2 regions of the Bacillus sp. CIS52 genome follow, and region 1 is predicted to be linked to the other one. Evidence: riboswitches for the same ligand, from Rfam matches in the RefSeq annotation. Region 1 holds a riboswitch; the other holds the start of a gene.

Region 1 (3,135 bases):
GAACCGATATCGTTAGCGCGAGCTGATGCTCTGAGAGCCTGGTTTTTAACTGCCGGAGAAATCCTGTAAACAGGTCCCGGTCGGCTTCCCTGATCCGTTCAAAATCAATATTTACACCGCCGTATCCCTTTCTTACGGTCAGGTAGACGATATTATTGACGAGGTTCGTTCTCGCCGTCGGGTTCTGCAGGACTTGATGGGCTAATTCCGGGCTGAACCCTCCTTCTGTCAGATTCGTGATAACCGCAAGCGGCCGCACCCTGTTTTGCCATGTGGTTTCTATCGCGGTTCTGTCGTTTAAATCATTCATGATATCTCCGTTCGGGCCAAAATGATATTCAAACAAAGAAATCGCCGATGAATAGGGTGCAAAATCATTAATGAGCTCTCTGTCCGCTTCAGGTGTCCGAATGACATAAAATTGGAGGGTTCCCGCCAGATAGTTGGAGATATCCGGAATTCTCACTTTCACACCCGGCCGCAGCCGGTTCGGCGGAATATCCGGGTTTGCCTGCATCAGCTGCATCTGCGGCACATAAGTTTTACTTGCGATAACGGCATACGTATCATTCGGCTGAACCGTATATTCATTAAGAGGGATCAAAAGCGCCTGCCCCGGTACGATATTCGTTTCCTCAAGCCCATTGACGCTTCTGATGCTGTCAACAGGGTATCCGTACTTTCTGCTGATGGAAAATAACGAGTCGCCAGACTGCACTGTATGAACAAACATAGATGTCCTCCGTTTCCTTTTGATCAAAAGGGCTCTTCTTATCTTTATGAATGATCTTCCGGTCCGATTCCAAACTCTGTTTAGAGAAAGGCTGTTTACAAATCAGACATGATCAACTATGATGATGTCATCATAAAAAACTGTATAGGAAACGCACTAGGGGTGCTGTTATCGGCTGAGATAAAACATGCGGCAGGCGTGTTTTGATCCCTTATAACCCGATCTGGATAATACCAGCGTGGGGAAGTGCAGATTGACCGGAGCGCAGGGTTTTTTCCATGCGTTTTCGTTCTGCTGCTGCATATTCCCTCGGATATGCAGTTTTTTATTTTTCATTAAAAAACGGGGGAGGACACTGCAATATGAAACTTACGACCAATCGTCTTTCGTAAAATCAACTCTTTCATACATACGACTATCCGATAAGAAAGCAGGAGATCACAATGAAAAATTGGAAAATGAGAGAAATTGTCGTCATGTCCGTCATCAGTGTTGTATTTGCTGTCGTTTATTTATTATCAACTCATGCAAGCAATATAGCGGCAGGGTTTTTCGGCCGGATGAGCTACGAACCGATTTACGGTATTTGGTTTATCGTCTCGGTGATTGCCGCCTACATTATTCAAAAACCGGGAGCGGCGCTCATTTCTGAAATCATCGCCGCGTTTGTGGAGTGTTTACTCGGAAATCCGTCAGGGCCGATGGTAATTCTGATCGGCATCGCGCAGGGAATCGGTGCGGAAGCGGTCTTTTTTGCGACACGCTGGCGGGTGTATACCCTGCCCGTGCTCCTTTTATCCGGTATGGGGTCTTCTGTTGCGAGCTTCATTTATGACTTGTTCATTTCCGGATACTCTGTTTTGAATCCGGGTTTATTAGCCGTCATGCTTCTCATCCGCCTGGTCTCAGGTGCGCTTCTTGCCGGCCTTCTCGGCAAAGCAATCAGTGATGCGCTGGCTTACACAGGGGTGCTGAACGGCATGGCGCTCGGAAAAGAATTCAAGAAGAAAAAGAAACAGGTGAACCAAGATGCAGGCATCTGAACCCCTTCTATCGGCCCGCCGTCTTACCTTTTCTTATGAGCAGGATGAGAAGCCGGTTTTTCAAGACGTGTCATTTCAGCTCCGCAAAGGAGAACGGGTTTTATTGCTCGGGCCGAGCGGATGCGGCAAAAGCTCGCTCGCACTTTGTTTAAACGGTCTGTACCCGGAAGCCTGCGATGCGGTTCAAACGGGAACCGTTTCCTTATACGGAACACCTCTTTCGGACCTGTCAGAACCCGCCGCCCGATCCATCGGGGTCGTGTTTCAAGATCCGGATCAGCAGTTTTGCATGCTGACGGTTGAAGATGAAATAGCCTTCGGTCTGGAAAATTTGCAATATACAAAAGAAGAGATGGACTTAATTATTGAGGACGTTTTGGAAAAATTAGAAATCACTCATCTGAAAACACGGACGATCGCCTCGCTGTCAGGCGGTTCAAAACAAAAGGTCGCGCTCGCCTGTATCATTGCGATGGAACCGGAACTCATTATTTTAGACGAACCGACGGCACAGCTTGATCCATATTCCGTGCGTGAATTGGTGCGGCTGATCAAAGAACTGCAGGCCCAAAAAGGCTTCGGACTTCTTGTTATCGAGCATCAGCTTGATCATTGGGCGCCGTGGATGGACAGGACAATTGTCCTTGACGGAACGGGTCAGAAAGTGATGGACGGAGAGACGGGCGCGATCTTTGAAACAAAACTTGAAGAGCTGACACAGCTCGGCATTCCGATTCCGCGGGTGATCTCATTGCAGGAGCACGTCAGCATTCCTTTTACATTGTGCAAAGAAAGACTGTTTCAAGAACCTGTACCGCCCTTTCCCGGCCCCCGGCCCGCCGCGCTTTCGGCAGAGGACGCGCTGAGTGTTCACGGGCTGTCATTCATAAGAGGAACAGACACCATTTTTCAGGACGTGAGCTTTTCCGTAAAAAAAGGGTCAATCACCGCGATTGCCGGCCCTAACGGAACCGGAAAATCAACGCTCCTGTCCGCCGCGGCCAAGCTCATCCGTCCTGTGAGCGGAGACATCAAAATAGACGGCAGACCGGTAGATTCCTATTCGGAAAAAGAGCTTCGGCGGCTGATGGGGTATGTTTTCCAAAATCCTGAACACCAGTTTGTCACAGATTCCGTCATTCAAGAGCTGCTGTTCGGCTTTGAAAACGGTCAAGCCGCAAAGGAGAAAGCTCTTCAGCTCTTAACCCGGTTCGGCCTGAGACGCTATGCCTCACAGCATCCATTCTCTTTAAGCCAAGGACAAAAACGCAGGCTCAGCGTCGCCACGATGCTTATGCATCAGGTGAAAGTTTTGCTGCTTGATGAACCGACTTTCGGGCAGGACGCAAAAACGGCGCG
Region 2 (3,135 bases), 400 kb from region 1:
AATCGCGAATATCCTGAGAAATTCTCATGCTGCAAAACTTCGGGCCGCACATCGAACAGAAGTGAGCCGTTTTTGCGCCTTCAGTCGGCAGCGTTTCATCATGATATTCCATTGCTCTTTCAGGATCAAGCGACAAATGAAATTGATCGCGCCACCGGAATTCAAACCGCGCCTTAGACAGAGCATCATCACGGATCTGAGCACCCGGATGCCCTTTGGCAAGGTCTGCCGCATGGGCCGCGATTTTATACGTAATGACTCCCTCTCTTACATCATCACGATTCGGCAGGCCCAAATGCTCCTTCGGCGTGACATAACAAAGCATCGCTGTCCCGTACCAGCCGATCATCGCCGCGCCGATCGCCGAAGTAATATGGTCATAGCCCGGAGCGATATCAGTCGTTAATGGGCCCAGTGTATAAAAAGGCGCCTCTTTACAAATTTCCAGCTGTTTGTCCATGTTCTCTTTAATTTTATGCATCGGCACATGACCCGGTCCTTCAATCATCACTTGCACATCGTGCTTCCACGCGATTTCCGTCAATTCCCCGAGAGTCTCCAATTCCGCAAACTGCGCTTCATCATTAGCATCCGCAATCGAGCCGGGACGCAACCCATCTCCAAGAGAAAATGCAATATCATACGTCTTCATAATTTCACAAATTTCTTCAAAGTGCGTGTACAGAAAGCTTTCCTGATGGTGAGCCAGGCACCATTGCGCCATAATCGCCCCGCCGCGGGATACGATTCCCGTCGTGCGTTTGGCCGTTAACGGGACGTAACGAAGCAATACGCCGGCATGGATGGTGAAATAATCCACGCCCTGCTCCGCCTGCTCAATCAATGTGTCTCGATAAATGTCCCACGTTAAATCCTCGGCGATGCCGTTTACTTTTTCAAGCGCCTGATAAATCGGCACCGTCCCCACAGGTACTGGGCAATTGCGGATGATCCATTCACGTGTCGTATGAATATCTTTCCCGGTGGATAAGTCCATCATCGTATCGGCGCCCCAGCGAATCGCCCACGTCATTTTTTCGACTTCTTCTTCAATAGAAGATGTAACAGCCGAGTTGCCGATATTTGCATTGATCTTCACATGAAAATTCCGGCCGATAATCATCGGTTCACTTTCAGGATGATTAATATTTGAAGGAATGATCGCCCGGCCGCTGGCTACCTCGTCTCTGACAAATTCGGGAGACACATGCTCGCGAATTGCGATAAACTCCATTTCCGGTGTAATGATGCCTTTTCTCGCATAATGCAATTGTGTAACGTTTTTCCCTGCCTTGGCCCGCAGCGGTTTCCGCTGTAAACCGGGATATTCGGCGGCACGGCCTTCTTTTTTATAGCCGTTGTCCTCAGGTTTCACGGCCCGTCCGTTATATTTCTCCACATCGCCGCGCTTTGTAATCCACTTTGTGCGGAGCGGCTTCAGACCTTCATGAATTTGAATTTGTACATCCGGGTCTGTATACGGTCCGCTCGTATCATAAACACGGACCGGCGGATTCTCCTCTTCCCCGAACGCCCCCGTTGTCGGACTGAGGCTGATTTCCCGCATCGGCACTCGTATGTCAGGCGAAGAACCCTTTACATAAACCTTTTTACTGCCTGAAAAACTCGACATAATAGAAATGTTCGCTTGCTGTACTGATTGATTTTGCATACAAATCTCTCCCTTATCCATTTGAATAACAGAACCAAGCTCAGCACCAGCACAAAAAAACCGGATTCATTGGAGAACCCGGTTTTGCAGTCAGAAAGAAACTATTATTGTTTTCCACAACAATAATAAAACCTTTACTTCCCCACGCTGGTACGAACCAGATCAGGTCCAAAGGGTTAAGAAGCCGCCGCTTCTCTCTCAGCCCGCTTAGACGGGCACCCCCAGTAACTATTCATTTCGGTTTCATCGTAACATAATTTGCATACAAAAAAAAGTATATTATCAAAATTCAGATAACGGAATGACTGGAAGCTCTGTTTCCCTTACGCCTTCTTCAGTATCAAAAACCCTGTAACCCTTTGCCGTTTCCCGGGAAGAGACAGACCGGAACAGCTGATCGTTTTTATAATGAAGCGCAGCGCCGTCATCAGCGGCATAGCCCTCCTGAAGTTTATTTTCTGAAATCAGACGGTGATACACCGGCCGGCGCTCCGCTTCTCCGTCATAGTGAGGACAAAAGCTTCCAGGCAAAAACCCTAAAGCTTGCAACTCTCTCAAATCTCCTGACGAATCTGTCACTCCTTCTTCAAACCAGCAAATCGCCCCGGCGCTGAGACCAGCCAAGATTACACCGTTCTCCCAAGCCTCACGCAGAATAAGGCCGAGCCCCCATTCTTTCCATAAGACAAGCATATTGCGCGTATTGCCGCCGCCGACATATATGATATCTTTCTTCATGAGAAAGGACCTGAGATCAGAACACGGCGGTTTAAACAGCGACAAGTGATCCGGCTGACACTCCAGCTTTTGAAAGGCCTGATAAAACCTGCCGATGTAATTCTCCGAATCTCCGCTTGCTGTCGGCAAAAAACAAACTTTCGGCTTTGACCGCACCGATTGCTCTAAAATATATTGATCCAGCACAAGATGATCCGGCTCCATGGAAAACCCCCCGCCGCCCATTGCAATAATCTGCTTCAACGTCATCACCTCTTTTTTCTCAAGTATAACAGCTCATTAAAAAGACGGTATTCCGTTTTGGATACCGCCTTTTTAATATTTTTCACAAGCCTTAGAGGGTATTTTCATACAACAAAAAAAGCTTCTACATATGTAGAAGCTTTCTTATACCGGTGGCCGGGGTCGAACCGGCACTCCAGAAGGAACACGATTTTGAGTCGTGCGCGTCTGCCAATTCCGCCACACCGGCATGTAATACGTCGTGTTCAACCGACGTATATAAATATAACATGCATTTTATAAAGTGTCAACGGTTTTAGTAAAGTTTTTTTAATGGTAATGCAGTATACACGATACAAGCAAGAAACTTATATTCATAGTCTTGACGCTTTTATTATATAAAAAAAGTGATCTGCAATATGCAAATCACTCTCATATATGTTTTGTAATGTAAAAATTGATGACCAATTTAACATGTTTCGTCCAAAGTTAAATTGGTGCCG

Evidence for each region. A riboswitch is a leader RNA that binds a small molecule or an ion and turns the genes downstream of it on or off. The one in region 1 is predicted to bind thiamine pyrophosphate.
Region 2: linked by a shared signal. The riboswitch ahead of thiC (phosphomethylpyrimidine synthase ThiC) and the one ahead of ACH32G_RS02675 (ECF transporter S component) in region 1 are both predicted to bind thiamine pyrophosphate.

Annotation. Positions count from the first base shown of each region.
Region 1 covers NZ_JBIUFR010000001.1:640,684-643,818, forward strand. Annotated here, with positions in the region: gene ACH32G_RS02670 (glycosyl hydrolase family 18 protein) at 1-733, opposite strand, end outside; TPP riboswitch at 882-995, shown strand; gene ACH32G_RS02675 (ECF transporter S component) at 1,177-1,776, shown strand; gene ACH32G_RS02680 (ABC transporter ATP-binding protein) at 1,763-3,135, shown strand, end outside.
Region 2 covers NZ_JBIUFR010000001.1:1,036,767-1,039,901, forward strand. Annotated here, with positions in the region: gene thiC (phosphomethylpyrimidine synthase ThiC) at 1-1,672, opposite strand, end outside; TPP riboswitch at 1,795-1,905, opposite strand; gene ACH32G_RS04820 (Type 1 glutamine amidotransferase-like domain-containing protein) at 1,955-2,653, opposite strand; tRNA gene ACH32G_RS04825 (tRNA-Leu) at 2,801-2,882, opposite strand; tRNA gene ACH32G_RS04830 (tRNA-Leu) at 3,128-3,135, opposite strand, start outside.